DNA from 3 places in the Streptacidiphilus albus JL83 genome. Region 3 is predicted to be linked to each of the others. Evidence: riboswitches for the same ligand, from Rfam matches in the RefSeq annotation. Region 3 holds a riboswitch; each other region holds the start of a gene.
What was found. Region 3 has a riboswitch for magnesium ahead of BS75_RS25720 (NRAMP family divalent metal transporter). Riboswitches for the same ligand answer to the same signal wherever they lie in the genome.

Region 1 (10,432 bases), 2.7 Mb from region 3:
GGGCGGCGCCGAGGTCCGGCGGGTCCCCTACAGCCGTGCCCTGGCCGCCGACACCACCGGCAGGTACGACTTCCTCGGCGCCTACAGCGCCGCCCTGCCGTCCGTCGTCGACCTGGACGCCGTCCGCTCGGCCGGGGTCAGGATCGGCGCCGACCCGCTCGGCGGAGCCTCCGTCGGCTACTGGGGGCGGATCGCCGAGGAGCACCGGCTCGACCTCACCGTGGTGAACCCGGAGACCGACCCCACCTGGCGCTTCATGACCCTGGACTGGGACGGGAAGATCCGGATGGACTGCTCCTCGCCCTACGCGATGGCCTCGCTCATCGAGCGGCGCGCCGACTACCAGATCGCCACCGGCAACGACGCCGACGCGGACCGGCACGGCATCGTCACCCCCGACGCCGGGCTGATGAACCCCAACCACTACCTGGCCGTCGCCCTCTCCTACCTCTTCACCCACCGTCAGGACTGGTCCCCGGCGGCCGGGATCGGCAAGACCCTGGTCTCCTCCTCGATGATCGACCGGGTCGCCGCCGACCTGGGCCGGAAACTGGTCGAGGTCCCGGTCGGCTTCAAGTGGTTCGTCGACGGGCTGCTCGGCGGCGAGGTCGCCTTCGGCGGGGAGGAGTCCGCCGGGGCCTCGTTCCTGCGCCGTGACGGCAGCCCCTGGACCACCGACAAGGACGGCATCCTGCTGGCGCTGCTGGCCTCCGAGATCATCGCGGTGACCGGGCAGAGCCCGTCCCAGCACTACACCGCGCTGACCGCGCGCTTCGGGGACCCCGCCTACGCCCGGGTCGACGCCCCGGCCACCCGCGAGCAGAAGGCCGTCCTGGCGGCGCTCTCGCCCGAACGGGTACCCGCCGGCGACCTGGCCGGCGAGCCGGTCACGGCGGTGCTCACCCGCGCGCCCGGCAACGGCGCGGCCATCGGCGGGCTCAAGGTCTGCACCGAGAACGCCTGGTTCGCGGCGCGCCCCTCCGGCACCGAGGACGTCTACAAGATCTACGCGGAGAGCTTCCTCGGCCCGGACCACCTGACCCGGGTCCAGGACGAGGCCCGGCAACTGGTCGCCGAGGTGCTGGCGGACTGAGCCGTCGGCCGACCCGGCCCCGGCGGCGCGCTACCGGCGCGCGTCGCCGGGGCCGGGCTGCTCCGTCGGCGGTGTGTCGGCCCCGGGCGTGTCGGCCCCGGAGGTGTCGGCCCCGGTCCTGTCCGGGGCCGGGTCCGACGGCCCCTGCGGGCCGGACTGCGGTCGGGGGCGGCGGCGCTGCAGCAGGGCCGGAAGCATGGACACCAGCACCACCGTGCCCACCAGCGGCAGCAGGTAGTTCTCCACGCCGGGGACCGCCGCGCCCAGCCAGAACCCGGCCAGCACCAGGCTCTGCGTCCAGGCCAGCCCGCCGACCACCTGCCACAGGGTGAAGGTCCGCACCGGGACCTGGAGCATCCCGGCCGCCGGGCCGAGGACGCTGCGCACCATCGGCACGAAGCGGCTGATGACGATCGCCTTGCGGTAGCCGTAGCGGGAGAGCATCTCCTCGCTGCGGGCCAGGACCGCCTTCAGCTTGCGGCTGTTCATCTGCGTCAGCGCGGCCTGGCCGCCCCGTCGGCCCAGGTAGTAGCTGAACTGGGTGCCGGCCAGCGAGCCCACCGCCGCACAGAGCAGCACCTGCCACAGCGTCAACTGCGGCCCCTTGGTCACCTCGGTGGCGCAGAAGACTCCGGCCGGGAAGAGCAGGGTGTCGCCCGGCACGAAGAATCCGACGACCAGTAGACCCGACTCCATGAAGGTGACGACGAGGACGGCGAGTGCTCCGAAGGAGGAGAGCAGCGAGGAGCCGCTCGTCGGGTTCACGGCCAGCAGGGCCGCGTTCACGGAAGGATCCAGTTCACCCGAGAACCATAACCAGACCATTCGTGTGCCACGTCGCCCCACGGGTTGAGCTTGTCCCCGAGCCGGAGCCAGGGCTGGTTCCGGGGGCTCGTCCCAGGGGATGAGGGCGGGGCGGGGAAAAGCCGGTACCGGTGGGGGAAGACAGCGGCCTGCCGGGTCTGTCCCCGGACTAGGCCGGTCGGACGACTGCGCACGGCGCCGCGGGGCGCTCCCGGTCGGGGCGCCCGGGCGATCCGCATACAGTTGCTACATTGCGCAACCATGCAAATAGCGGCGGGTGCGCAGAGGGAGCGACGGGGAGCATGGTGGCTGATGGCGGCCCGGGGGCCGGCGAGGCTCGCGAGGACGGCGCCGACGAGGGCGCTGCGGGCGCTGCGGCGGGTTCGGCAGGCGGCGGCAGCGGGCGCAGCGAGGCCCGGGCGGCCCGGCGGCGGCGCCGGTTGAAGATCGTCGGCGTGGGTGCGGCCGGGGTGCTGGTGGTGGCCGTCGGTCTGGGGGCCTACGGCTACGAGCGGATCTTCGGCCGGATCCAGTCGATCAGCCTCTCCGGGCTCACCCACCGTCCGGCCGCGTCGAAGCCCAACGCCGAGGGCCAGACCCCGCTGAACATCCTGGTCCTGGGCTCGCAGACCCGGGACGGCCAGCACGGCGTCAATCTCGGCAACTCCTCCAAGAACGGCACCAACCTCTCGGACACCGCGATGCTGGTGCACCTGAGCGCCGACCGGCGGTGGTCGGTGGTGGCCTCGATCCCGCGCGACCTGATCGTGCCCAGGCCCCAGTGCAACGCCCGGATCGGCATCGGGAACCGGACCAGCGCCACCCTGGTCCCCGGCTCGGACGGCGACATGTTCGACGCGGCGATGAGCCTCGGCGGGCCGAGCTGCGCGGTGGCGACGGTGGAGGAGACGACCGGGATCCGGGTCGACCACTTCGTCGAGATCGACTTCAACGCCTTCCAGCAGCTGACCGACGACGTCGGCGGAGTGCAGGTGTGCGTGCCCCCGCCCGGGATCAACGACCCGGACTACAGCGGTCTGGTGCTGGGCCCCGGCGTGCACACGGTCAGCGGCCCCCAGGCGCTGGAGTTCGTCCGGGACCGGCACGGCATCGGTGACGGCACCGACCTGGGCCGGATCCGGATGCAGCAGATGTTCACCTCCTCGCTGTTCCGGAAGCTCAGCAGCAACGGGACGCTGACCGACCCGGTCACCCTGTTCCGGATCGCGAGCGACGTCGCCGCCAATCTGACGGTGGACAGCGGACTGGACTCGCCGACGGCCATGGTGTCGCTGGTCGGGAGCGTCAAGGACCTCAACTCCCGGTACATGCAGTACATCACCGCGCCCTACGAGTTCGACCCGCTGGACCGGAACCGGGTGGTCCCGGGGCAGGACTTCGCCCAGGTCTGGAACGACCTGCGGGCGGACGAGCCGCTGCCGGGCTCGGCCGCCGCCACCGCCTTCGGGACGACGGCCGGGTCCGACCCCGGGGCCGGGGCGGCGCCCGCGGCTTCGCCCTCGCCCTCGACCTCCCCGACCGGGGTGCCGCTGTCGGCGGTCGAGGTCACGGTCGACGACGGCACCGGGACGCCCGGGCTGGCCGCCAACGCGGTGGCCGCGCTCGACGCCCAGGGTGTGCGGGCGACCGTCGGCGGCGACGTCCCCGGCTCCAATCCGACCACCGAGATCACGTACCCGGCGGGACAGGCGGCGGAGGCCGGGGCGCTGGCGGCGGACATCCCCGGGGCGGTGCTCCGGGCGGACCCCGGCGTCCAGCGGCTGACCCTGGTGCTCGGTGGCAACGCGCCGGCCAATCTCACCAACACGCCCACGCCCGGGCCGAGTTCCAGTGCCGTCGGTTCCGCCTCGCCGAGCGTGGGCGCGGAGAGCCGGAGCGGCGACGAGAGCATCTGTTCCAGCCTGCCCACTCCGGTCGACTACGGGGGCGCTCCCGGCGACCAGCAGCCCCTGCCGGGGGTGGCAGGATGACGCCGGGGTCTCCCCACCGCATGGTAAGCGCCGCAATTCTCATGACGGAGAGTCAGCTCATGTCGACGTCCCACCGTGTCCCGCATCCGCGCATCGCCGACCGCAAGGCCCGGGGTCCGGTCAAGGTCGTCGACCAGATGCCGCGCGACAGCGCGATCACCCGCTTCAACACCAGGGTGGCGCTCATCGTCACCCAGGCCGTCGGCAGCATGTGGTGCGCCTACGCCTTCGCGCTCTTCGACCTGATCAGCCTGCCTGACGCGATCAAGGCCGGGTTGGCGGCGGTGGTCTCCTGGGTGGCCCAGACCTTCCTCCAGCTGGTGCTGCTGTCGGTGATCATGGTCGGCCAGAACGTCCAGGCGGCGGCCGCCGACAAGCGTTCGGAGGCGACCTTCGAGGACGCCAGTGCGACCCTGCACGAGGTGGCCTCGGTGCAGCTCCAGTTGGCGGCGCAGGAGGCCCTGCTGGCCCGGATCGCGGAGAAGCTCGGCCTGGACCCGGCGGCCGTCGCCGACGCGGCTGCGGGCGGGGCGGGCGAGTCCTCCTGACGCAACGTCACACCCCGTCGCCGGATGGGACCGTTATATCCGGATTGACGGGTGTGCGGCGGTTGGGCATCATGGGCGTGTTGCTGAGACAAGACACCTCGTTCGGTGAGGCGTCTTCACGGACACAGGCCACTGATCCCACCCGTCGAGAGACGCTCCGGATCAGGACACCTCTTCCCGACCTAAGGGTTGAGGCCAAGTGGCTGCGCATGCGGACCCTTCGGGGGCTCGCGCTACGCCGTGGAGTGCCAAAGCTCTGACGAGTTGGGGTGTGCCGGGAGTGCTCTGCCCTCCTGGCGTTCCCCCTGCGGTTCGGACGCCACCGGTGCGTTCCCGACCAGAGGGAGGCGAGAGACATGGATTGCCGTCGGAGCGGTCCGGGCCGTGAGCGGCCGCAGCACCCATGCCCGTCCGCGTCCCCGGTCGGCAGACGCTAGCCCTGCGCGCCTCCCTCGCGGCGGCGGCGATCCTGGCCATCATCAGGATCGCCCGGCGTCCCCACCGCCGTTCCACCCCTGACCACCGTCCGACCCCCGACGAGGAGGTGCCGCCGTGCACGCCCTGACCACCACCGAATTCCTGCTCCGCCTGGCCACCGGCGTCGGCTGCGGCGCCCTGATCGGCGTCGAACGCCAGTGGCGGGCCCGGATGGCCGGCCTGCGCACCAACGCGCTGGTGGCGGCCGGCGCCACGCTGTTCGTGCTCTACAGCGTCGCCGTCCACGACATCGGCAGCCCCACCCGGGTCGCCTCCTACGTGGTCTCCGGCATCGGCTTCCTCGGCGGCGGGGTGATCCTCCGCGACGGGGCCGGCGTCCGTGGCCTCAACACCGCCGCGACGCTCTGGTGCTCCGCCGCCGTCGGTGTCCTGGCCGCCTCCGGCCAGCTCGCCTTCGCCGTCCTCGGGACGCTCGCGGTGCTCGCCATCCACGTGGTGCTGCGACCCGCCGGACGGCTGCTCGACCACGCGCCCGCCGCCGGCACCGACCCCGACTCCCAGGTCCACGCCACCGTCCACCTGGAGTGTGACCGCCGCTCGGAGACCCACATCAGGGCGCTGCTGCTGCAGGCGCTGACCTCCTCCGGACTGACCCCGACCGGTCTGCGGGCCCGCCGGGAGCAGGCGGACTGCACCAGCCTCCAGGCCACGGTCGCGGTCAGCGGCGACGTCACCCAGGCGCTGGAGCAGGTGATCACCCGGCTCTCGCTGGAGGCCGGCCTCCGCGACCTGCACTGGCACCTGGACGAGAACGGCCCGCACCCGGAGCACCAGGGACTGGCCTGAGCCCCGCCGTGCCGGCTCCGACCGGGCCGGCTAGACCTGGGGGGTGGGGGTCTCGCCGCGCGGCCGCATCCCGGCGGCCCGGTAGATGTCGTCGATCAGGCCCATGGTGACCACGGCGTCCTCGGCCGGGGTCAGCACCGGGCCGCCGTGCAGCACCGCCTCGGTGAAGGCGCGCAGCTGGTAGCCGTAGGTCGGGCCGCCGTGCACCCGTTCCCGGCGGGTGCCGGCCGGGGTTCTGACGGTGAGCCGGTTCCAGATGTGCGGCGCCAGGTAGTTGGTGATCCTCAGCTCGCCGCTCTCGCCGACGACCCGGGCGGTGAAGTCCAGCAGCCGGTGCGACCACATCGAGGCGGTGATCCGGCCGCTCGCCCCGCCGGGGAAGCGCAGCTCGGCGGTCATCGCCCGGTCGATGTCCGGGCTGCGCAGCGTGGCCCGCGCGCTCAGCACCTCCGGGGTGCCCTGGCCCAGCAGCCGCAGGCAGTGCAGGGCGTAGCAGCCGCCGTCCATCAGCGCGCCGCCGCCCAGGTCGTAGCGGTAGCGGATGTCGCCGAAGAGCGGCAGCGGGAAGCACATGGAGACCTCCACCGAGCGCAGCCCGCCCAGCTCGCCACCGGCCACGATCTCGCGCATCCGCTCGGCCAACGGGTGGTAGCGGTAGTGGAACGCCTCCATCACCACCAGCCCGGACGCCTTCGCCGCCGCGGCCACGGTGGCGGCCTCGGCCGCGTTGGCGGTGAACGGCTTCTCGCAGAGCACGTGCTTGCCGGCCTCCAGCGCCCGCAGCGTCCACTCCGCGTGCAGGGCGTTGGGGAGCGGGTTGTAGACCGCGTCGATCTCCTTGTCGTCGAGCAGGTCCTGGTAGGAGGCATGGACGACCGGGATCCGGTGCTTCACCGCGAAGGCCCGGGCGCGCTCGGGGTCGCGCGCCGCGACGGCGGTGACCACGGCCTCCGGGACCCGCTCGGCCGGCCGGATCAGGGCCGAGGGCGCGATGCGGGCGGCGCCGAGGACGCCGATGCGGAGCTGGGAGGTCATGCGCGGTTCCCCGATCATGGGTGCGGGCCGGTCCGGTGCCGCCCCCGTGGTGCCGAGGCCGACGGCGGAACGCCACGGCCGTGGGGACCGCGTTCGGACTGGCGGTACGACAGGAAGGCCCTGCCATCGGGGGGATGTGGCAGGGCCTTCCAGAAGATACTAGCGCGCGCGGGTCCGCTGCGACAGGTGCTGCGTCGGGTACTTCTACGGGTCTGCGCCGGTCCGTGGTGCGGCGGGGGAGCGAGGCGCCGGAGTTGCGGGTGATGCGGTGGCACGGTCGGAGTCAGGCCGGGACCGGCTCCCGGCGACGGCCCTGCCGCCCCTCGGGAACGGCCTCCAGCAGGGTGTGCGGGGACCAGTCGACCATGCCCTCCGGCAGCTGCCGCGGGGTGAAGCCCATGGCGGCCTTGAAGACCCGGGTGAAGTGCGACTGGTCGTGGAACCCGGACCGGGCCGCGATCTGCGCGAGCGGCAGACCCGCGTCCTTCCAGTCCAGCGCCTGCTGGATCCGGCGGATCTGGGCGATCTCCTTGGGGGAGCGGCCGACCTGCTCGCGGAAGCGCCGCTCCAGGTGCCGACGGCTCCAGTTGGCCGAGGCGGCCAGCTCGTGGATCGGGATCCGTCCGCCGCTGCGCTGCAGCTCCCGCCAGACCCACTCCACCTCGCGGTCGACCACCGGGCCGTCCAGGATCCGGGCGGTGAACAGCCGGTCCAGCAGTCGGAACCGGTCCTCCCAGGTCGGGCACTGGGCCAGGCGGTCGTCCAGCGAGCGCAGCCCGGGACCGAGCAGTTCGGAGGGCGCGAGCCGCAGCTCCGACCACTCGTGCATGGGCACACCGAACAACCGGTAGGCCCCCATCGGGGTGAGCGTGGTGACCAGCCCGTGGACCCGGCCCGTGTGCCGTCCGACCACGGCGGTCAGGCTCACCGGTCCGACCACGGACACCGCCGTGAGACTTCGGCCGGGGTCGACCAGGTCCACCATCCGCACCGGGGCGCCGAAGCCGAACATCAGCTTCACCGTGCCGTCCGGTGCCACCAGTCGGGTCCGGGGCCACTGCCCGACCATCGGGCCCAGCCGGAAGCCGCGGTAGCCCAGGACGTAGCCGTTGAGGCGGGCGTCGACGGGGCGCCGCTGGGCCACGCTGCTCTCCGTGTCACCGGGGACGAGCAGCGAGGTGCGGGCACCGGGGACTGCCGATCCCGACGAAGACACAGTCGCTTCCTCCACTGGTGGGTGACCCTCTGTCGTCAACCCTAGTCCGGCCGGACCCGTGGGTGTCCGTCAGTACACATTCTCCGCCGTTTCCCGAACCGGGTCTGTCGCATTTATGCAAGACGATGACCATGGAGTTGCCGCAGTCTGTTCGGAGAGCCGGTGATCAACGACGGTGCGCCGGCGCCGGTCGGCCGACCCGGCGGAAGGGCCCTGCCATCGAGGGGATGGCAGGGCCCTTCGAGCTCTCCGGCCGGCCGCCCGGCGCCGGTTCCGGCCCCGCCGTCCGGCCGCGGTGGCGCTCCGCGGCCGGGGAAGGGGTCCGGAACCGGTCCGCGGGTCGGCCGACCGGTGTCCGACGTCGCGTCAGTTGACGTAGAGGTAAGCCGTTCCCAGGATGCCGGAGCCGGTGTCGGGGTTGCTCATCGGGATCCACACGCAGTAGTAGTCGGTCCACTCGTGGGCCGACTCGCCGGCCAGGCCGTGGGCCTGGCAGATCTCCTGGTAGAAGGACTCCGAGTTCAGGGTGTAGCCGGGGGCCGGCGCGGGGGGCGCGGCGTCGGCCAGGGCGGGCGAGGCGGTCGCGACGACCGCGCCGAGTGCCAGGGCGGAGAGGGCGGTGGCGATCCTGGTGCGTCGGGTCATGGTCCTGGTTCCTCCTTCTCGGGGGCGGGGACGGGCACCGGCGAGTGCTGACGCCGGTCGTCGAGGCGGTCGACGTCGCAGCTGTCACTCGACGGTGACGGTGGGTCAGAGCTGGGGCGAGCGAACCGTGGGGCGGCCGGCGGTGCCCGGGGACTTCCGGGCGGCCGGGGCCGGTCGCGGGCAGCGCGAGTTGATCGGGCTCGCGGTGACCGGGACCGGCTGCCCCCTGGCGGGGCGGCATGCTGAATCTCGCCGTCCGCGGGGGCGGTGGCGCTCCGCGTCCGGGGACGCGCCGAGATCTGCTGCCGTCGTGGGGTGAACGGTCGGCCGGCCGAGAGGTCTGCCGGCGAGCGGCCGTCCGGGCAGCCTGAAGCAGCCCGGATCGGGCCGTTCGGGGCGGGACGGGTCAGTTCACGTAGAGGTCGGCCACGCCGTTGATGCCGGAGCCAGGGGAGCCGGTGATCGGCGTCCAGGTGCAGTAGTAGGCCGTCCACTGGTGGTTGGTGACACCGTTGGCGCCGAAGTAGTTGCACTCGTCCTGGTAGAAGTACTGGCCGTACAGGGTGTAGCCGGCGGCCTGGGCGGGGCCGGCGGTGGCGACCACCGCGCCGAGGGCCATGGTGGCGAGTGCTGTTGCGATCTTGGAGCGTCGGTTCATGCTCGCGCATGCCTTTCAACGGGGGGAAAGGGACTGAACGCAGCCGCGCCATGGCTGATGAGGCGGAGACTAGTGATCGGGTTGATGACGCGTCAAGTGGTCTGGACCAACTCGGACCGGCTTCCTCGGTACACGTTCCGCCGGGCCGTTCGGCCGGTTCCGTCGGCCGGCGTCGGGGGTGCCGGGGGCGGAGCGCGGCTGGCCGAAAGTCCCCGTTGCCGGGGCCCGCGCTGTTTGCGCCGGGCCGATCCGGAAAGCCGTTAAGCGACGGGGGCGGGAGGACGCGAGTCCGGAGCGGGCCGGTGACGGTCCCGAGGGGGACGACATGTCGACAGCGGCGATCGGTTGGACCGCGGCGGCGGGGCTGGGCGCGGTCGCGCTGGTCCTGCTCGCAGGGCTGCTGCTGTCACGTCGGCGTCGGCGTCGGCTCCAGGCCAGGTTCGGTCCCGAGTACGACCGGGTGCTGCTCGCCCACGGCGGCGACGCCCGACGGGCCCGGCGCGATCTGATCCGCCGCGAGCGGCGGATCGGCGCACTCCGCCTCCGGGCGATCGACGACGTGTCCTGGGAGCGCTACTCGGCCCGCTGGAGCGCGCTGCAGGAGCGTTTCGTCGACGCTCCGGCCCAGGCCGTGATCGATGCCGACGAACTCCTCGACGCGATGCTGCGTGAGCAGGGCTACCCCGACGAGGACCGGGAGCTGGCCCTGACGCTTTACCAGAACCGGGCTCTGGCAGGCTATCGGCGGGCGCGGAACGCAGCGGGACGCGCCCGGCGCGGCGAGGCGACCACCGAGGAGCTGCGGGAGTGCTTCGTCCACGCCCGGGGCTCCTTCGAACTCCTCGCGCACCAGTCCAGGTTCACCACCGGCAGGAGGGCATGATGGCCGACCCCCGATTCCCCGAACGGGGAGACGACATATCCGAACTGGTCCGCAACCGGCAGCAGCGCCGGCCGGGGCCGGCCGACGACGATTCCGACGATTCCGGCGCGGCCGCGGCCGCGGTGGAGACGGGAGCGGACACGGCGCGACCCGAAGCCGTGCAGCCCGAAGCCGTGCAGTCGGAAGCCGTGCGGTCGGAGGCGCGAAGGGCGGACCTGGTGAAGGCGGACGATGTGAAGGCGGACCTGGTGCAGACGGATCCGAAGGACGGCGCG
Region 2 (10,432 bases), 4.1 Mb from region 3:
CTTCCACACCATGGAGTCGCTGAACAACCTGGTGGTCTCGGGCCAGTCGAACTGCGCCCAGGGTTCCAAGGACCCCGGCTGCCGGGTCCACATCCCGGTGCTGCACCACCGTGGACACCAGCCGGGCCACCCGGGCCACCCGGGGCACCCGGGCTTCCCGGGCTTCCCGGGCTTCCCGGGTCGGCCGGGCCTCGCGGCCACCGGGGCCACCGTGCTTCCGGCCGCCGCCTTCGGCGGGGCGCTGCTCCTCGCCGGGTTCGGGCTGGTGCGCTACCGCCGCCGGCTGCCGCGCCGCTGAGGTCCGGGTCCGGCCGACACGGGGGTGTCGGCCGGACCCGGCGCGGGTAGCCACCCCGGGCGGGGCTATTGCGACAATCTTGCAATAGCGTATAAACGGTAGATAAGGTCTGCCCGGCGCCGCCGCGAGGCTCGAAGGCGCCGGGTCCAGGCCTCCTTCCTCGCCGCAGGGGTGGCGCGTTCGCAGGGTGGGGATGGTTCGGATGGCCGAGCAGGGGTTGGCGCAGGTCCACCACTTCCGTGACCTGGTGGCACTGTCCGTCTCCAGCGTCGGGCCGCTGTTCAGCATCGCCGCCACCGGAGGGGTGATGGCCGGCCTGGCGGGCTGGTGGACCCTGCCGGCCATCCTGGTGATCACCGTCCCGTTCGTGATCGCCGCCTTCGTCTTCCGGCTGCTCAACCGGCACTTCCCGCACGCCGGGGCGTCCTACCACTGGTCCCGCCGGGTGATGGGGCCGAGCGCCTCCCGCTTCCAGGCGTGGATCCTGATCCTGGCCTACTTCGCCTCGATCCCGCCGATCATCATTCCCGCGGCGACCTACACCACCACCCTGCTCGACCCCTCGGGCCACCCCTCCGCGCTGGTCCAACTCGCGGTCGGGGCCGGCTGGGTCGGCTTCGCGCTGATCCCGCTCCTGGGCGGAGCCAGTCCCACCGCGCGGATCACCAAGGCGTTCCTCGTCCTGGAGCTGGTGGCGGTCGCCGCGCTCGTGGTCATCGGCGCCGTGCGCTGGCCCGCGCTGCACGTGCCGGTGCACTTCGGCCCGGCGCCGATCGGCGGGATCGTCACCGTGACGGTCGTCGCCGCGACCATCCTGGACGGCTGGGAGATCGACAGCTTCGCCTCCGAGGAGGCCCAGCGGCCCCGGACCGACCCCGGCACCGGCGGCATCGTCGGGGTGTTCTTCGCCCTCGGCTTCTACGCCCTCCTCTACCCGCTGATGTTCGCCGAGACCCCGCTGAAGGACCTGGCGGGGGCCGACAACCCGATGGCGGTGTGGGGCGACCGGCTGGTGCCCGGCGCACCCTGGCTGATGCTCGTGCCGGTGCTGGCCTCCACCGCCGGCGGGCTGTGGCTGACCACCTACATCCTCAGCCGCGCCCTGTTCTCCATGGGCCGCGAGGGACTGCTGCCGCGCAGCCTGGGCCGCGTCAACGCCCGCCGGGTTCCGCAGGCCGCCACCCTCTGGACCCTCGGGGCGGCGCTCGCGGTGGTCGCCGCCGAGCTGCTCTTCCCCTCGGTCTCCACCTTCTTCGGCGTGGTGCTCTCCGCCGCGGGGTTCTTCCTGGTCGCCGAGTTCTTCCTGGACTCGCTCACCGCGACGGTGTTCCTCCGCCGCGTCCACCAGCAGAGCCACCGGCAGGGCCACGGGCAGACGGACGCGCCGCCGCACCGGCACCGGGCGCTACTGGTGGCCTCGGCCCTGGCCACGGCGATGTTCGGCGCCTCCCTGATCGGGTTCTTCGTCTACGGGCCCACCGCCATCGGCCCCTCGATCGACTACATCCTGCTGGTGCTGATCGGCGCCGGGGTGCTGTTCGCGGTGCTGACCCGCCGACGCGGCGAGGCCCACCACTTCGAGGGCCAGGACCTGGGCGTCCCCGCCCGGCGCCCCGCCGCCCCTGCCACGGCCGCCGCCGGACCCAAGAGCTGACGACTGCTCACGAACCGGAGCGCCGGGCACCGGGGAGCCGCGGGGTCGAGTTGACCGGTCGCTCCCCAGAGGCTCATAATGCGAAGGTTGTTTCAACAGACACCTCGTTCGGTGAGGCGTCTTCACGGACACAGGCCACTGATCCCACCCGTCGAGAGACGCTCCGGATCAGGACACCTCTTCCCGACCTAAGGGTTGAGGCCAAGTGGCTGCGCATGCGGACCCTCCGGGGGCTCGCGCTACGCCGTGGAGTGCCAAAGCTCTGACGAGTTGGGGTGTGTCGGGAGTGCTGTGCGCTCCTGGCGTTCCCCCTGCCGCATGGGCGCGCGCGTCGCGTCCCGACCGGAGGGAGGCGAGAGATGGACTGCGATAGTCCGGGGCACAAACGCCCCCGTCAACCATGCCTGACCTTGTCTTCTTCCGGCATGCGGTAACCACCTGTCCCTGCGCCCCCCGGGCGATCGGCCTGTCCTGCGCGTCCGCCGCCGCAGGACGGATGGCTGCTGCATGCCCTCCAACCGCCCCCGACGGGGGTCAGGGAGGGATCATCATGACCACCACCATCGACACGACCCGCACCGCGGTACTGGACGACGCCCACCTCGGTGACATCCACGGCGCGCTCGGCACCATCAAGTTGGGCGACCACGGCGAGCGCCGGGGTCTGTCCGCCAAGCTCAGGACGCTGCTGGCGATCGTCGGCCCCGGCCTGATCGTGATGGTCGGCGACAACGACGCCGGCGCGTTCGCCACCTACGGCCAGGCCGGGCAGAACTACGGCACCCACCTGCTGTGGACCCTGGCCCTGCTGGTCCCGGTCCTCTACGTCAACCAGGAGATGGTGCTGCGGCTGGGCTCGGTCACCGGCGTCGGCCACGCCCGGCTGATCCTGGAGCGCTTCGGCAAGTTCTGGGGCGCCTTCTCGGTCATCGACCTGTTCATCCTGAACGCGCTCACCCTGGTCACCGAGTTCATCGGGATCACCCTGGCGGCCGGCTACCTCGGCCTGCCCAGGACCGCCGCGGTGGTGCTGGCCGCGGCGATCATCATCGCCTCCGCGTTCACCGGCTCCTTCCGCCGCTTCGAGCGCATCGCCATCGTGCTGTGCGCCGGGTCGCTGCTGCTGGTGCCGATCTACTTCCTGGTCCACCCGAAGACCTCGCAGATGGCGCACGACTTCGTGGTGCCCGACATGCCGGGCGGCGCGGGCCAGCTGTCCACGGTGATGCTGCTGATCATCGGCATCGTCGGCACCACCGTCGCCCCGTGGCAGCTCTTCTTCCAGCAGTCCTACGTCATCGACAAGCGGATCACCCCGCGCTTCATGAAGTACGAGAAGGCCGACCTGTGGATCGGCATCGTGATCGTCGTCATCGGTGGCGCGGCCCTGATGGGCGCCACCGCCGCGGCCTTCGCCGGCACCAAGGACTTCGGTGGCTTCACCGACGCCGGCGGGCTGGCCACCGGCATCGCCGCCCACGCCGGCAAGGTGGCCGGGGTGCTGTTCGCCATCGCGCTGCTGGACGCCTCGATCATCGGCGCCTTCGCCGTCTCGCTCTCCACCGCCTACGCCATCGGCGACGTCTTCGGCATCAAGCACTCGCTGCACCGGGGCGTGCAGGGCGCGAAGGGCTTCTACGCCGTCTACGCCGCCCTGGTGGCCGCCGCCGCGGCCATCGTGCTGATCCCCGGCTCGCCGCTGGGCCTGCTCACCGAGGGCGTGCAGACCCTGGCCGGGGTGCTGCTGCCGTCCGCCACGGTCTTCCTGCTGCTGCTCTGCAACGACCGCCAGGTGCTGGGCCCGTGGGTGAACGGCCCGCGGACCAACGCCTTCACCGCCGCGGTCGTGGGCATCCTGGTGACCCTGTCCGTCATCCTCACCGCCTCGGTGCTGTTCCCTGACATCACCGCCGGCGCCATCCTCGACATCATGGCCGCCTGCGGCGTGGCCGGGGTGCTGGCCGCGGGCTACGCCTTCACCCGGCGCCGCACCGCCACCAAGGAGGACCCTTCCCCTGCCTTCGGCGGGGAGGCCCCATTGGACCGCTCCGGTCGCGACGACTGGCGGATGCCGCCGCTGGAGACGCTGACCCGCCCGGTCATGGCCACCGGCCGCAAGATCGGCATGAGCGCCCTCCGCAGCTACCTCGCGGTCGCGATGATCCTGGTCATCGTCAAGATCGTCCAGGTGGCCGTCAGCGGCTGACGCTCCGTCGGCAGCGCCGCCCGCAGGGGTGGGACACCCCGGTGTCCCACCCCTGCCGCATCCACCCGGCGGAGCGGGCAGCGGGAATGTCGGCGTCCTCTGGTAGGACTTGGAGTGATGCCCACCGCCGACCCCACCGCCCCCGACCCCGCCCCGGCCGATCCCGGCGACAGCGCCCCGGTCCAGCTGGAGCTGGTCCGCGCCGAGCTGCGGCGGGCCAGGTCGAAGCCGAAGCAGGCGGCCTCCTCGACCCGGCTGCCGGTGGCCCGGGTCGTCGTCGACAAGGGCCTGTCGCACCTCGACCAGTTCTTCGACTACTCCGTCCCGGCGCGGCTGGACGAGGCGGCGCAGCCCGGCGTCCGGGTCCGGGTCCGCTTCGGCGGACGGGTCGTCAGCGGGCAGGGGCGGCGCGAGGGCGGGACGCTGATCGACGGCTACGTGGTGGAGCGCCGGGCCACCAGCGACTTCGCCGGGCCGCTGGCGCCGCTCAGCCAGGTGCTCTCGCCCGAGCGGGTGCTCACCCCCGAGCTGCTCCGGCTGTGCCGGGCGGTCGCCGACCGCTACGCCGGGACGTTGGCCGACGTCCTCCAGCTGGCGATCCCGCCGAAGCACAACCGGCCCGAGGCCGAGCCGGCCGCCGAGCCGCTGCCGCCGCCGCCGGCGCCCGCGCCGGGCGGCTGGTCCCGCTACCCCAACGGCCCCGAGTTCCTCGCCGCCCTGGCCGCCGGGGAGCCGCCGCGCGCGGTCTGGACGGCGCTGCCCGGCGGCGGCTGGCCGCAGGAGCTGGCCCGTGCCGTGGCAGCGGCCCTGTCCGGCGGGCGCGGCGCGCTGGTGCTGCTGCCGGACGGCCGGGCGGTGGCCCAGCTGGACGCCGCGCTGCGGGAGCAGCTCGGCCCCGGCCGCCATGTCGCGCTGACCGCCGAGCACGGCCCGGAGGAGCGCTACCGGCGCTGGCTGTCGGTCAGCCGGGGCACGGTCCGGGCGGTGGTCGGCACCCGCGCGGCGATGTTCGCGCCCGTCGCCGACCTGGGGCTGGTCGCGGTCTGGGACGACGGCGACAGCAGCCACAGCGACCCGCACGCCCCCTACCCGCACGCCCGCGACGTGCTGCTGCTGCGCGCCGCCGAGGCCGGGGCGGCGGTGCTGATCGGCGGCTTCGCGGTGACCGTCGAGTCGGCGCAGCTGCTGCGGACCGGCTGGGCCGGGCCGCTGGCCGGGGAGCGGGAGCAGGTCCGCCGGGCCGCGCCGCTGGTCCGCACGGTCACCGACTTCGAGCAGGCGGCGGACGCCGCCGCGCACGCGGCCCGGCTGCCGACGCTGGCCTGGCGGACCGCGCGCGAGGCGCTGCTGCAGGGTCCGGTGCTGGTGCAGGTGCCGCGCCGGGGCTACGTCCCCCGGCTGTCCTGCGCCCGCTGCCGGGAGCAGGCGCGCTGCACCGCCTGCGCCGGGCCGCTGGAGGCCAGGGACGCGGGCGCGGTGCTGCACTGCGCGTGGTGCGGGCGGCCCGAGGCGAACTGGCACTGCCCGGAGTGCGGCTCGACCCGGCTCCGGGCCCAGGTGGTCGGCGTCCGCCGGACCGCGGACGAGCTGGGCCGGGCCTTCCCGGCGGTGCCGGTGCGGACCTCGGGCCGGGACGGCGTGCTGGCGGCCGTCCCCGGCACGCCCGCGCTGGTGGTGTCCACCCCGGGCGCGGAGCCGGTCGCCGAGGGCGGCTACGCGGCGGCGCTGCTGCTGGACGCCTGGGCCCTGCTCAACCGTCCCGACCTGCGGGCGGGGGAGGAGGCGCTGCGCCGCTGGCTGGGCGCGGCGGCGCTGGTCCGCCCGCAGGAGCAGGGGGGCAGGGTGGTCGTGGTGGCGGACGCCGCACTGCGGCCGGTGCAGGCGCTGGTGCGCTGGGACCCGTCGGGCTTCGCCGGGATCGAGCTGGCCGAGCGGGCCGAGCTGGGGTTCCCGCCGGTGTCGCGGATGGCCTCGCTGACGGGCAGTCCGGCAGCGGTCGCGGACCTGCTGTCGCTGATCCGGCTGCCGGAGGGTGCGGACGTGCTCGGGCCGGTGGAGGTGGCGGCGCCGCGCGCCGCGCGGGCGCAGGAGGGGGCTGACGCGGCCGCGGTGGCGCCGGAGCGGCTGGAGCGGGTGCTGCTGCGGGTCGCCCCGGGCCGGGGGGCGGCACTGGCGACCGCACTGAAGGCGGCCCACGCCGCCCGGCTGGCCCGCAGGCAGACCGACCCGGTACGGATCCGGATCGACCCGCCGGACATCGGCTGAGCGCTCGATCGGTCGGACGCCGGAGCGGTTGAACGTGGCAGCGGTCGGCGTTGGAGCGGTTGAACGTTGCAGTGGTCGGGCTTCGGTCCCGGCGACGGCCGGGGGCGGATATCCGTCGGGTGTCGACGGCGGTCGGGTTCGGACGCGGCGGCACCGGGCGCTACAGCTCGGCGGCCGAGGGGGCGGGCGCGGGGCGGCCTCGCGCCGGGCGGTGGGCACGGTGCGGGACAGGCCGCCGGGGACCGCCGAGGACTCCTGCGGCGCCGGACCGGTCAGCACCTCGGTCAGCGCGGCGGCGGCGGAGCGGGGCCCGGCGTGCTGCTCGCCCTCGCCGGCGGCCTGCCGGCGGACGCCGTAACGGCGGTGCACGGCCTGCTTGGTGACGCCGAGGGCGGAGCCGACGGAGTCCCAGGAGAAGCCGAGCGAGCGGTCGAACTCGACGGCGGCGGCGACCAGGCCCTCGACGCTGTCGCGCAGCTCCTGGGCGAGCCGGACGGTGGGCGCGGGCGCGCGGCCGTAGACCACGAAGCCGGCTGCGGTGGTGGGGCGGCGGGGCCGGTAGACGTTGCCGAGCTGGGCGGTGAGCGTGCGCAGGGCGTCCACCTGGCGGCGCACCCGCTCGATGTCCCGCACCAGCAGGTGCAGGCTGGCCCTGGCACGGGCGTCGTGGGTGGCGTGTTCGGCCATGATGAAGTTCAGCCTTTCGAAAACGGCAGTCAATCTGCCTTGACCAACGGCGCAGAGGGCCGTCGGGTCACGCCAACGGCCGGGCCAGGGGCGCGTGGGCGCGCGTGACCGGCTCGGGGGGCGTGCGCAATCGCGGGCCGATGTGCCCCCGGGCCTCGATAGACTGGTTCGCCTGTGCACGAGGTACTTCTGCACGCACCCAGGCGTATTCGAGCGCGACATGACGGGAGCCCGCACGTGGCGATCCAGCCCATCCGACTCTTCGGCGACCCGGTACTGCGGCTCACCGCCCAACCCGTGACCGTGTTCGACAAGGAACTGCGCACCCTGGTCAAGGACCTCACCGAGACCATGCAGGACGCCCCCGGGGCCGGCCTGGCCGCCCCGCAGATCGGGGTCTCGCTACGGGTGTTCACCTACCACGTCGAGGGCGTCACCGGTCATCTGATCAACCCGAGCCTGGACCTCAGCGAGGAGGAGCAGGACGGCCCCGAGGGCTGCCTGTCGCTCCCCGGCCTGACCTACGACTGCAAGCGCGCCTTCGGGGTAGTGGCCAAGGGCTTCAACGAGTACGGGGACCCGGTGGTGCTGGAGGGCACCCAGCGGCTGGCCCGCTGCCTCCAGCACGAGACCGACCACCTGGACGGGGTGATCTTCATCGACCGGCTCGACCGTGAGCAGCGCCGCGCCGCGCTCCGCGCCATCCGCGAGTCGGAGTGGTCCCGGGAGGCGGCGCCGACGGTCAAGCTCTCCCCGCACAGCACCTTCGGCCGGGCGCTCTAGCCCGCCGTCCCGTCCCGTCGTTCCGTCCCGCTGTTCCACCGTTCTGCCGTTCCGCCGTTTCCGACCGAGAGGCACCGCACCGCATGAAGCTCGTCTTCGCCGGAACCCCCGAGCCCGCCCTGCCCGCGCTGGAGGCGCTGATCGCCTCCCGGCACGAGGTCGCGGCCGTCGTCACCCGACCGGACGCCCCTGCCGGGCGCGGACGCAAGCTCGTCGCCAGCCCGGTGGCGCAGCTCGCCGAGGAGGCCGGGATCGAGGTGCTGAAGCCGGTCCGCCCGCGCGAGCCGGAGTTCCTGGCGCGGCTGGCGGAGATCGCCCCGGACTGCTGCCCGGTGGTCGCCTACGGCGCGCTGCTGCCCAAGGCGGCGCTGGACATCCCTCGCTTCGGCTGGGTCAACCTCCACTTCTCGCTGCTCCCGGCCTGGCGCGGCGCGGCCCCGGTGCAGCACGCGGTGCTGGCCGGGGACGAGATCACCGGCGCGTCGACCTTCCTGATCGAGGAGGGCCTGGACACCGGCCCGGTCTACGGGACGGTCACCGAGACGGTCCGCTTCGACGACACCAGCGGCGACCTGCTGGAGCGGCTGTCGCGCTCGGGCGCGCGGCTGCTGGCGGCGACCATGGACGGACTGGACGCCGGGGACCTCACGCCCCTGCCGCAGTCGATCGACGGGGTCAGCCTGGCCCCGAAGATCAGCGTGGAGGACGCCCGGGTCGACTGGGCCGTCCCGGCGCTGCGGATCGACCGGGTGGTGCGCGGCTGCACGCCCGCGCCGGGCGCGTGGACGCTGTTCCGCGGCGAGCGGCTGAAGCTGGGACCGGTCCGGCTGGCGGTGGGCCGCGCGGAGCTGGCGCCGGGCGAGATCGAGGTGGTGAAGAACACCGTGCGGGTCGGCACCGGCAGCCACGAGGTGGAGCTGGGCGAGGTCCAGCCGCAGGGCAAGAAGCGGATGGCGGCCGCCGACTGGGCGCGCGGCTCGCGGCTGGAGCCGGGCGAGCGCCTGGGCGCGTAGCGCCGCCCGCCGCCGACCGCGTTTGTCCAGGTCGGCCGGGCGCGGCAGGATCGAGTCGATAACCAACGCCAGCACCTTCGAATGAGGCCCCGAATGAGCACCCCCGCAGCACCCGCGTCCGGCAGCGCCCCGAAGGGCAGGAGCAAGCACGCCCCCAAGGCGGCGCAGGGCGCGCCGCGGCCGCACCGGCGGCCGAAGAAGGATCCGGCCCGGATGGTCGCCTTCCAGGCGCTGCGCGCCGTGGACGAGCGCGACGCCTACGCCAACCTGATCCTGCCCTCGCTGCTGCGCAAGGCCGAGGCGCAGGAGGGCTTCGAGCGCCGGGACGCCGCCTTCGCGACCGAGCTGGTCTACGGCACCCTGCGGCTGCGCGGCAGCTACGACGCGATCATCGCCGCCTGCGTCGACCGGCCGCTGAGCAAGATCGACCCGCCGGTGCTCGACGTGCTGTCGCTCGGCGCGCACCAGCTGCTCGGCACCCGGATCCCGCCGCACGCCGCCGTCTCCGCCACGGTCGAGCTGGCCCGCGCCGTGCTCGGCGACGGGCGCGCCAAGTTCGTCAACGCGGTGATGCGCAAGATCAGCACCCAGGACCTCGACACCTGGCTGCAGCAGGTCGCGCCGCCCTACGACGAGGACGCCGAGGACCACCTCGCGGTGCTCCACTCGCACCCGCGCTGGGTGGTCGCCGCGCTCTGGGACTCGCTCGGCGTCTGGCAGCCCGAGGCCTGCGGCCGCAAGGCCGTCTCCGAGCTGCTCGCCGCCGACAACGCCCGCCCCGCCGTCACCCTGGTCGCCCGTCCCGGCCGCTCCACCGCGCAGGAGCTGCGCGACTCGCTGCCGGCCGAGGACAGCGAGCCGGGGCACTGGTCCCCGTACGCGGTGCGGCTGATCGAGGGCGGCGAGCCGGGACTGGTCGAGGCGGTCCGGGAGAACCGGGCCGGGGTGCAGGACGAGGGCAGCCAGCTGGTCGCCGCCGCCCTCGCCGCCGCCCCGCTGGAGGGCGCGGACCGGCTGTGGCTGGACGCCTGCGCCGGCCCCGGCGGCAAGGCCGCGCTGCTGGCCGCACTGGCCTCGCAGCGCGGGGCGGCGCTGGTCGCCTCCGAGTCGCAGCCGCACCGGGCCGCACTGGTGGCCCGCGCGCTGGACGGCAACCCCGGTCCCTACGCGGTGGTCACCGCCGACGGAACCCGCCCGGCCTGGCGCCCGGGCAGCTTCGACCGGGTCCTGGTCGACGTCCCCTGCACCGGCCTCGGCGCGCTGCGCCGCCGCCCGGAGTCGCGCTGGCGCCGCCGTCCCGAGGACGTCGCCGCCTTCGGCCCGCTGCAGCGGAACCTGCTCCGCTCGGCCGTCGACTCGGTCCGTCCCGGCGGCGTCGTCGGCTACGCGACCTGCTCGCCGCACCTGGCCGAGACCCGGGTCGTGGTCCACGACGTGCTGCGCGAGTACGGCGAGGAGCTGGAGTGGATCGACGCCCGGCCGCTGCTGCCCGGCGTCCCCGGCCTGGGCGAGGGCCCGGACGTCCA
Region 3 (10,432 bases):
CCACAACATGTGGCAGATCATCCGCGAACTGGTCTCCGACGGCGTCACCGTCTTCCTCACCACCCAGTACCTCGAAGAGGCCGACCAGCTCGCCGACCGCATCGCCGTCCTCCATGACGGCACGATCGCCGCCCAGGGCACCGCCGACGAGTTGAAGCGACTCGTCCCCGGCGGACACGTCCGGCTCCGCTTCACCGACCCCACCGCCTACCGCGACGCCGTCTCCGCGTTCCCCGACGCCACCCGCGACGACCAGGCACTGGCCCTGCAACTCCCCAGCGACGGCAGCCAGCGCGACCTGCGCACCGTCCTGGACCGGCTGGACTCCACCGGCACCGAGGCCGCCGAACTCACCGTGCACACCCCCGACCTCGACGACGTCTTCTTCGCCCTCACCGGCAGCACCGACATCCCCAACCAGGCCACCCGACCGGCCACCCGGCCCGCCCAGTCCAAGGAGAACGTCCGATGAGCGCCCTGTCCCTCGCCGCCCGCGACTCGTCCACCATGCTGCGGCGCAACCTCCTGCACGCCCGGCGCTACCCCTCCCTCACCCTGAACCTGCTGCTCACCCCGGTCATGCTGCTGCTGCTCTTCGTCTACATCTTCGGCAACTCGATGAGTGCGGGCATCGGCGGCGGGGGCCGGGCCGGCTACATCACCTACATCGTCCCCGGCCTGCTGCTGATGACCATCGGCAGCACCGTGGTCGGGACCGCGGTCTCGGTCTCCAACGACATGACCGAGGGCATCATCGCCCGCTTCCGCACCATGGCCATCCACCGCCCCTCGGTCCTGGTCGGGCACGTCGCGGGCAGCGTCCTCCAGTCGATCGTCAGCGTGGTCCTGGTCGGCGCCGTCGGCGTGGCCATCGGCTTCCGCTCCCCCCACGCCGGCCTGCTGCACTGGCTCGCCGCCTTCGGACTGCTCGTCCTGTTCGCCCTGGCCCTGACCTGGATCGCCGTGGGCATGGGCCTGATCAGCCCCAACGCCGAGGCCGCCAGCAACAACGCGATGCCGCTGGTCCTGCTCCCGCTCTTCTCCAGCGCCTTCGTCCCGGTCCACACCATGCCCGGCTGGTTCCAGCCGGTCGCCCGCTACCAGCCCTTCACCCCCACCATCGAGACCCTCCGCGGTCTGCTCCTCGGCACCCACATCGGCAACGACGGCTGGCTCGCCGTCGCCTGGTGCGTCGCCCTCACTGCACTCGGCTACTTCTGGGCGACCTCGAAGTTCAACAGCGACCAGAAGTAGTGGCCGCGACCGAACCGCAGGAACACCGGACGGCAGGGCCCTCGGATCACGAGAGCCCTGCCGTCGTCGCGCAGGCCGACCGTCCGGGCCGGGCAGGTCAGCCGGCGGAGCCGGAGATCGCCAGCTGGACCAGACGGATGATCACCAGGATGGTGGAGAGCAGCAGGTAGGAGCGCAGGACGCCCATGCCGATGCGGTGGCCGGTGGAGAAGACCGGGCGGGTGAGGGTGTCGAGCGGCGGCATCCGCCAGTCGTCGCGGCCGGTGCGGTCGACGGGCTCGACCGCCTTTCCGCGCTGGAGCCAGAGCCGGGCGGCGGCGTAGAGGATGCCGAGGACGCCGGAGGCGGCGAGGATGTCGAGGATCGCGCCGGCGCTGATGTTCGGGTAGATCACCGAGGCGGTGAGGATCAGCGAGAGCACCACCAGGATGCCGACGACCAGAGTGGTGAACGCGTTGGTGCCACGGCGGTTGGTCCAGGGGCCGAGGACCTCGCGGTCGTTGCAGAGCATGAGCAGGTAGACCGAGGCGGAGGGCAGCAGTACCCCGGCCAGGGCCTGGACGCCCATGGTCAGCAGCCCCAGCGGCGACCCCGGGATGAGCACGATCACGGCCGCCACCAGCACCAGGCCGGCGTAGACGGCGTAGAAGCCCTTGGCGCCCTCGACCCCCCGGTGCAGCGAGTGCTTGATGCCGAAGACGTCGCCGATGGCGTAGGCGGTGGAGAGCGAGACGGCGAAGGCGCCGATGATCGAGGCGTCCAGCAGCGCGATGGCGAACAGCACCCCGGCGATCTTCCCGGCGTGGGCGGCGACGCCGTGGGCCAGCCCGGACGCGTCGGTGAAGTTGCCGAAGCCGCTGGTCCCGGCGAAGGCGGCGGTGGAGATGCCCATCACCGCGGCGGCGCCGACGACCACGATGGCTATGCCGATCCAGAGGTCGGCCTTCTCGTAGTTCATGAAGCGCGGGGTGATCCGCTTGTCGATGACGTAGGACTGCTGGAAGAAGAGCTGCCAGGGCGCGACGGTGGTGCCCACGATGCCGATGACCAGCAGCATCACCGTGGCCAACTGGCCGCTGCCGCCCGGCAGGTCGGGCGTGACGAAGGAGTGCGCCATCTGCGAGCCGGCCGGGTGGATCATGAAGTAGAGCGGGATCAGCAGCAGCGAGCCGAAGCACAGGGCCATGGCTATCCGCTCGAACCGCTTGAAGGAGCCGGTGAAGGCCGAGGAGATGATGATCGCCGCCGCGAGCAGCACCGAGGGGATCTTCGGCAGCCCGAGGTAGCCGGTGGCGAGGGTGATCCCGATGAACTCGGTGACCAGCGTCAGGGCGTTGAGCAGCAGCAGGTCGATGACCGAGAAGGCGCCCCAGAACTTGCCGAAGCGGGCGAAGATCAGCCGGGCGTGGCCGACGCCGGTGACCGCGCCGAGCCGCAGCACCATCTCCTGGTTCACGTACAGCACCGGCACCAGCAGCAGCAGCGTCCACATCAGGTGGGTGCCGTAGTTCTGCCCGGCCTGGCCGTAGGTGGCGAAGGCGCCCGCGTCGTTGTCGCCGACCATCACGATCAGGCCGGGGCCGACGATCGCCAGCAGCGTCTTGATCTTGGCCGACAGGCCGCGCGGTGCGTGGTCGTCGAGGCGGATGGTGCCGAAGGCGCCGTGGATGTCGCCGAGGTGGGCCTCGTCCAGCACGGCGGAGCGGACCTGGCCGGTGGGGTTGATCGTGCCGGTGGAGCTGATGGGCGTGGTCAGGGTTGCATCGGTCATGACAGGCCTCCCGGCCCCCGGAAAGGGGGCGGTACGGGACACAGGGCAGCCATCGGTCCCCGCACACGGGCATGGGCGCATGGGCAGGAGCAGGACGCCGACGAGTCGTCACGAGGCGGATCGGGCCACGGGGGTGACGCTGTGGAGGTCGGTGTCCGGTGAGGGGTGGTTACCGGGTGCCGGATGAGAACGGGAACAGGCGAAAGAGGGGCCTATGGTGGCCCGGACTACTGCTGCCGCAGTCCATTGACTTTCGCCTCCTCCCGGCCGGGACGCCCCGAGGGCGTCAGCGGACTCGCAAGGAGCGGACCGGTCGTGCGACCGTCGAGGCCGCTCCGGTACACCCCAACTCGTCAGAGCTTTGGCACTCCACGGCGTGATCCCCGGAAGGGGAAGCCACTTGGGATCACCCCTTAGGTCGGGGAGACCTGTCCTGATCCGGAGCGTCTCTCGACGGGTGGGATCAGTGGCCTGTGTCCGTGAAGACGCCTCACCGAACGAGGTGCCAGACACACAGATATAAGTACAGCGTTAAGCATAGCCCCTGGCGCCGGGCCTCCATGCCCGGTTTCCGGGAATTTCCGGCTTCGGTAGGTGTGAACGGGGTGAGAGAGGGGGAATGCGGTACGCCCTCGCACGCGTGGTGTGCATCACAGGGCCGGCGACGGGAGGCGGTTCTGCGGCGCACCCGGGGGCGTCCGGTGGTGTGACGGATGCTGCGCCCGGGAACAGGGGGTGCAGAGGGGAGGGGGTGCCGTGCCGACTGCGCCGGTGACCGTGCTCGTCGTTCTGCTCGCACTGCTGGGGGCCGCGGCCGGGCCGCTGGTGGTGCACGTCTGCTGGCGGCTGTCCGTGCCGAGCGGCGAGCCGCACCGCAGCCACTGCCAGGACTGCGGCGCGGACTGCGGCGCTCCGCCGTCCCGTCCGCCTCGACTGCGCTGTCCGGGCTGCGGCCGGCGGCTCGGGCCGGCCGTCCCGTGGGTCTCGCTGCTGACCGCGCTCGGCTGCGCGGCGGTCGGCTGGCGGATCGGACCGCATCCGGCCCTGGCCGCCTACGTCCTGGCGGTGCCGGCCGGAGTTGTGCTGGCGGTCGTGGACGCGGGCTGGAAGCGGCTCCCCGACGTGGTCGTGCTGCCGCTCTACCCGGCCGTGGCGGCCCTGTTGGGCCTGGCGCAGCTGACCGACCCCCAGCACGGCTCGCTGGTGCGGGCGTTGGCGGCGATGACGGCCCTCGCCGGGGTCTTCTTCCTGCTGGTGCTCGCCAGCCCGGCCTCGCTCGGGCTCGGCGACGTCAAGCTGATCGGGGTGCTCGGGCTGCTGCTGGGCTGGCAGGGCTGGCGGGAGGTGCTGACCGGCACCTTCCTGGGCTTTCTGCTGGCATCCTGCGCCGCGGTGTTCCTGCTGGCCGGCCGCCGTGCCGGACGGCGGGACACGCTGCCCTTCGGGCCCTTCCTGCTGCTCGGGGCGCTGGTGGCGCTGCTGCTCTGAGGGCCGCCGGGTCACGCAGAATCGAATCTCCGCTCCCGTTGTTGCACGGGTGGTCGAATCAGGACGCGGCGCTGTTCAACGACCGTGCGACTCCCGACAGCATCGGTAACTCTCCGTACCGGGTCGTCTACAGGGTCTACGCTGTCACTTGCGAAGCCGCACCGTCCGGATCCCGGCTACGCCTGCACGGTCGCCGTATCCGCGCAGGCTGACAGCGGAGGAGCCGCAGACATGGAGAGCACCGTCAACACGAGAGTCCATGAAGAGAAGTGCCGAATCGTCAGGCCGCGCGGTGAGCTCGACCTGGCCAACGCCTCCGCCTTCGGCGGCAGCCTCGGCGGGTTGGAGGCGCCGGGCGGGGTCGGAGCGGCCGGGGGGCCGGAGCCGCGCCTGGTCGGTGTCGAGCCGCCCTGGGACGTACCGAGGGTGGTCGTCGACCTGACCGAGGTCACCTTCATGGACCTCAGTCCGCTGCGTGAGCTGCGCGTCGCCCTGGTCCGGGCCGAGCAGCACGGGGGCTGGGTCCGGCTGGTGCACAACCACCCGGGGATCGACCGGCTGCTGCACGCCACCCGGCTCGCCGAGGTGTTCCCGCGCTACGCCAGCCTCGCGGCGGCCCGCGCCGGCGAGGCCAGCCGCCACCGCCTCTGACCGCCGGTCGGTCGCACCACACGCCCCGGGATGCCCGCCGGGGTGACGTGCTCACCGTCGTGGTTGAGACCAATAGGACTAGGCCAATTTGAGCCATGCCTCTGCTGACCTGCGATTTCCGTGAACCTTAAGGAAACTTAAGTGACACGTTGCTGAATGGTGTCTTGACGCTGGGGGATGGTCCAGGCCAATTTATGCAGCAGCGGTTGTTACCGAGGAGTCGTGTGGGGTCCTCGGTCAACTGCCCCAGCAAGACCGCAGGTTCAGTGACGGATGTTGTGGTTGCGGAGGCAGAACATGATCGGAAACCCCCCACGGAACCGGGCCGGTGCGCCGGGTCGCGGTGTCCGCAAGGACTTCAGGCGAGAGCTGTTGGCCGCAGCCACGGCCGTCGTGCTCGGCATCGGCGGACTGGTGGCAGTCACCGGTTCGGCGCACGCCGCCAGCACTCAACTGCTGGTCAACCCCGGTTTCGCGGCCGGGAACCTGAGCGGCTGGACCTGTTCGCCGCTGGACACGGTGGTGACCGGCCCGGTCGCCCCCGGCTCGACCTACGCCCTCTCCGCCACCCCGGCCGGGCAGGACGACGCGCAGTGTTCGCAGACGGTCTCGGTCCTGCCGAACTCGTCCTACACCCTGAGCGGCCAGGTCGAGGGCGACTACGTCTACATCGGCGCCACCGGCACCGGCGTCACCGCGACCGACTGGACCCCGGCGGCCACCGGTTGGACCACCCTGACCACCAGCTTCACCACCGGTGCCACCACCACCTCGGTGACCGTCTACACCCACGGCTGGTACGGCGAGGGCACCTTCGGCGTGGACGCGATGTCGCTGATCGGAGCCGCCGGCGCCGGCAGCAGCCCCAGCGCGAGCACCTCGGCCAGCGCCAGTGCGAGCGCCAGCGCCAGCGCCAGTGCGAGTGCCTCGGCCAGCGCGAGTGCGTCCGCCAGTGCCTCGGCCAGTGCCAGCGCGTCGTCGAGCGCCAGCGCCAGCGCGAGTGCCAGCTCCTCCCCGAGCAGCCCGGCGAGCAACAGCTTCCGGCACCCGGTCTACCTGATGCCGCTGGAGAACTCCCCGCAGGCCATCTCCGACATCGTCGCCAACTCCGGCGAGAACCAGTTCCTGATGGCCTTCGTCCTCGACTCGGGCAACTGCACCCCGGCCTGGGACGGCGACGCGACCACCCCGGTCTCCACCGACACCACGGTCCTGGCGGACGTCAACGAGATCCGGGCCGCCGGCGGGGACGTCAGCGTCTCCTTCGGCGGCTACAACGGCACCGAGTTGGGCACCGACTGCGGCAGCTCCACCGCGCTGGCCGCCGCCTACCAGTCGGTCATCACCAAGTACAACCTCGACCGGATCGACCTGGACTGGGAGAACGGCAGCCTGGACGCCAACATGGCGGTCCGCTGGGGCGCCATCAAGCTGCTGGAGCAGGAGGACCCCAACCTCCAGGTCTCGTTGACCATCCCGATGACCACGGTCGGCCTGCCCGACAGCGGCCGGGACGAGATCCAGCAGGCGATCAACGACGGCGCCCGGATCGACCGGGTCAACATCATGGACTTCGACTTCGGCCTGGACAGCGGCACCGAGACCGCCGCCGCCGAGGGCGTGGCCACCGATGTGATCGGCCAGCTGGAGACCCTGTACGGCTGGAGCGCGGCCACCGCCTGGGCCCACCTCGGGGTGCAGCTGATGAACGGCCACACCGACCAGCCCAGTGAGCTGTTCACCCAGTCCACCTTCACCGACCTGCTCGGCTTCGTCCAGGCCAACCACGCCGCCCAGTTCTCCTACTGGGACGTCAACCGGGACCAGGCCTGCCCCACGGGTGTCGCCGAGTACTGGGCCGCCCCGAGCTGCAGCAGCGTCACCCAGAACCCGTACGACTTCACGAAGATCATCACGCAGTTCAACGGCTGATCCGCGCAGCGCGCGACCGGCACCACCCCCACAGTCCACCCGCGTCGGGTCACCGCAGGCATACCCCCACATGTCTGCCGTGCTCACACCCCGGCGCGGGTGTCGCACCACCCCCCCCCACACCACAGAGGAGCTTTGACATGTCAGAACGCTTCCTGCCCATGCGTCGAGGACCGGAGCGGAGGTTGAAGCGCAGCACCGCTCTGGCCACCGCGACCGTGCTGGTCGTCGGTTGTGCGGCGTTGGCCACGAGTGTCGTGGGCGCCAATGCCGCTGCCGTGAATCTGCTGACCAACCCCGGCTTCGAGTCGGGCAACCTGACCGGCTGGACCTGCTCGACGCTGGACACCGTGGTCGGCACTCCGGTGCACAGCGGTTCCCACGCGCTGTCGGGGGCCGCCTCCTCCGGTGACGACGCCCAGTGCACGCAGACCGTGACGGTGCTGCCGAACACGACCTACAGCCTGTCGGGCTATGTCGAGGGCGACTACGTCTACCTCGGCGCCACCGGCACCGGCGTCACCGCCAGCGCCTGGACGCCGAGCGCGGCGACCTGGCAGCAGCTCTCGACCAGTTTCACCACGGGCGCCTCGACGACCTCGGTGCAGATCTACACCCACGGCTGGTACGGCGAGGGCACCTACTACGCGGACGACCTCTCGCTGACCGGCCCCGGCGGTACCGCGAGCAGCAGTGCCAGCGCCAGCGCCAGCACCAGCCCGAGCGGCAGCGCGAGTGCGTCGGCCTCGTCCAGCCCGTCGTCCTCGACGTCCGCCAGCTCCTCGCCGAGCTCCTCTGCCTCGGCGTCGGCATCTGCGTCGGCCTCCGCCTCGGCCAGCGCGAGCGGCTCCGCCTCGCCCTCCGCCTCGGCGAGCAGCACCACCGGTACCGGCACCGGCACCGCGCCGACCGGTGACGGCCTGGTGACCACGCCCACCGGGATCACCGCCAAGGTGACCAACACCGCTGTCACCCTGAGCTGGACCGCCTCCACCGACGGCTCGCAGACCGGCGACGCACCGGCCTACTACGTCTACTCGGGCGCCAACCTGATGGCGACGTCGATGGGCACCTCGGTGACCGTCAGCTCGCTGCTGCCGAACACCACGTACACCTTCACGGTCCAGGGCTACGACAAGGACGGGCACGCCTCCGGCGAGTCCACCCCGGTGACGGCGACCACCGCCGCCGCCGCTACCGGCCCGATGAAGTCCGCGTACTTCGACCAGTGGGGCATCTACGGCAACGCCTACTACCCGAAGAACGTGGCCCAGTCGGGCGCGGCCTCGGGCCTGAAGGTCATCACCTACGCCTTCGAGAACATCGACCCCACCGCGCACACCTGCTTCGAGGCGGTCAAGGCCAGCGACTCGACCAACGAGTCCGACCCCGACGCCGGTGACGGTGCGGGCGACGCCTTCGCCGACTACCAGAAGTCGTACACCAGCGACATCAGCGTGGACGGCACCTCGGACGCCTGGTCGCAGCCGATCAAGGGCAACTTCAACCAGCTGCGCGAGCTCAAGGCGGAGTACCCCAACCTGCGGATCGTCCTCTCGATCGGCGGCTGGACCTACTCCAAGTACTTCTCCGACGCGGCCGCGACCCAGGCCTCGCGCCAGGCGTTCGTGTCCTCCTGCATCAACATGTTCATCAAGGGCAACCTGCCGACCGGCATCTCCGGTGACGCCTCCGGCGGCACCGGCTCGGCGGCGGGCCTGTTCGACGGCATCGACATCGACTGGGAGTACCCGGCGTCGGCCGACGGCCACACCGGCAACGACCACTCGGCCGCCGACACCGCCAACTACACCGCGCTGCTCGGCGAGTTCCGCTCCGAGCTGGACGCCTACGGCAACAGCATCGGCAAGCACTACCTGCTGACCGCGGCCCTGCCCAGCGGCCAGGACAAGATCGCCGACATCCAGCCGGCGGCCATCGCGCAGTACCTGGACTACGGCGACGTCATGACCTACGACATGCACGGCGGGTGGGAGACCACCGGTCCGACCGACTTCCAGGACCCGCTGCACTCCTCGCCGAACGACCCGAGCCCGGTCGTCGCGCCCGGCAACGAGCAGTACAACATCGACGAGACCATCAAGGCGTACACCACCGGCGACCCGCAGTACGGGATCACCGGCGGCTTCCCCGCCAGCAAGATAGTCCTGGGCGTGCCGTTCTACTTCCGAGGCTGGTCGGGGGTGACGGCAGGCAGCAACTACGGCCTGTACGAGCCCGCGACCGGAGCCAGCCCGGTCCAGACCTACACCCAGGAGGCGGGCATCGCCGACTGGAAGGAGCTGGTCTCCCAGGGCCTGACCACGGGTGCGACGGTCCACTGGGACCCGACCACCGACAGCTCCTGGATCTACAGCAACGGCGACTTCTACACCGGTGACACCCCGCAGGCGATCACCGCGCGCGGCGCCTACGCCACCGCCAGCGGACTGGGCGGCATCTTCGCCTACTCCTTCGAGGGTGACGACTCGTCGAGCACGCTGATCAACACCCTGGTCAGCTCGATGAAGTAGCTCGATGACGTAAGCAGCGGCGCAGGAAGCAGGGCGGCGCACCGGACCCCCGGTGCGCCGCCCTTCGCCCTGTGGGGCGGTCAGACCTTCAGGTCGCGCAGCAGCTTGGCCACATGGCCGGTCGCCTTGACGTTGTAGAGGGCGCGCTCGACCTTGCCCTCCTCGTCCACGACCACCGTGGAGCGGATCACCCCGGTCACGGTCTTCCCGTACATGCTCTTCTCGCCGAAGGCCCCGTACGCCACCAGGACCTCCTTCTCGGGGTCGGCCAGCAGGGTGACCCGCAGGCTCTCCTTCTCCCGGAACTTGCCCAGCTTCTCCGGCTTGTCCGGTGAGATTCCGATCACGTCGTAGCCGGCCTCGGCCAGCACGTCCAGGTTGTCGGTGAAGTCGCAGGCCTGCTTGGTGCAGCCGGGTGTCAGTGCCGCCGGGTAGAAGTAGACGATGACCTTGCGGCCGAGGTGGTCGGCGAGGGACACCTGCTTGCCGTCGGCATCCGGCAGGCTGAAGGCCGGGGCCGGGTCGCCGGGCTGCAGTCGCTCACTCATCTTCGATGCTCCTGGGGTCGATGGGGACGGTCGCGCACAGAGAACGTACTCCGATGGCGAGTGCCGATGCGCGTGGCGACCCGCGACCTGACAAACTGTCCAAGAGCATCAGCATGGGGCGACGGAGGGAAGGTGTCCTCGTGGGCGAGGTCAGCACGAGGGGTCGGGACGGCAAGGACGTCCGCAGCGCAGCCCAGATCGAGGAGGACATCGCCCGGACGCGGAAGCAGCTCGCGGCCACGCTGGACCAGCTG

Region 1: another riboswitch for magnesium. It lies ahead of BS75_RS37145 (MgtC/SapB family protein); the one in region 3 lies ahead of BS75_RS25720 (NRAMP family divalent metal transporter).
Region 2: another riboswitch for magnesium. It lies ahead of BS75_RS07475 (NRAMP family divalent metal transporter); the one in region 3 lies ahead of BS75_RS25720 (NRAMP family divalent metal transporter).

Annotation. Positions count from the first base shown of each region.
Region 1 covers NZ_JQML01000001.1:8,548,520-8,558,951, forward strand. Annotated here, with positions in the region: gene pgm (phosphoglucomutase (alpha-D-glucose-1,6-bisphosphate-dependent)) at 1-1,093, shown strand, start outside; gene BS75_RS37130 (DedA family protein) at 1,124-1,879, opposite strand; gene BS75_RS45210 (LCP family protein) at 2,200-3,888, shown strand; gene BS75_RS45215 (DUF1003 domain-containing protein) at 3,948-4,436, shown strand; M-box (ykoK) riboswitch at 4,527-4,712, shown strand; gene BS75_RS37145 (MgtC/SapB family protein) at 4,989-5,720, shown strand; gene BS75_RS37150 (Gfo/Idh/MocA family protein) at 5,751-6,755, opposite strand; gene BS75_RS37155 (helix-turn-helix transcriptional regulator) at 7,039-7,971, opposite strand; gene BS75_RS37160 (hypothetical protein) at 8,338-8,616, opposite strand; gene BS75_RS37165 (hypothetical protein) at 9,023-9,274, opposite strand; gene BS75_RS37170 (hypothetical protein) at 9,600-10,157, shown strand; gene BS75_RS45220 (hypothetical protein) at 10,157-10,432, shown strand, end outside.
Region 2 covers NZ_JQML01000001.1:1,737,411-1,747,842, reverse strand. Annotated here, with positions in the region: gene BS75_RS07485 (DUF7927 domain-containing protein) at 1-298, shown strand, start outside; gene BS75_RS07480 (APC family permease) at 501-1,952, shown strand; M-box (ykoK) riboswitch at 2,049-2,234, shown strand; gene BS75_RS07475 (NRAMP family divalent metal transporter) at 2,503-4,158, shown strand; gene BS75_RS07470 (primosomal protein N') at 4,276-6,423, shown strand; partial or broken gene BS75_RS50065 (hypothetical protein) at 6,757-7,110, opposite strand; gene def (peptide deformylase) at 7,348-7,893, shown strand; gene fmt (methionyl-tRNA formyltransferase) at 7,977-8,906, shown strand; gene BS75_RS07450 (RsmB/NOP family class I SAM-dependent RNA methyltransferase) at 9,000-10,432, shown strand, end outside.
Region 3 covers NZ_JQML01000001.1:5,869,494-5,879,925, forward strand. Annotated here, with positions in the region: gene BS75_RS25710 (ATP-binding cassette domain-containing protein) at 1-472, shown strand, start outside; gene BS75_RS25715 (ABC transporter permease) at 469-1,254, shown strand; gene BS75_RS25720 (NRAMP family divalent metal transporter) at 1,352-3,025, opposite strand; M-box (ykoK) riboswitch at 3,363-3,534, opposite strand; gene BS75_RS25725 (prepilin peptidase) at 3,782-4,513, shown strand; gene BS75_RS44775 (STAS domain-containing protein) at 4,745-5,164, shown strand; gene BS75_RS25735 (carbohydrate binding domain-containing protein) at 5,537-7,096, shown strand; gene BS75_RS25740 (glycosyl hydrolase family 18 protein) at 7,237-9,630, shown strand; gene bcp (thioredoxin-dependent thiol peroxidase) at 9,711-10,178, opposite strand; gene BS75_RS25750 (DUF3618 domain-containing protein) at 10,319-10,432, shown strand, end outside.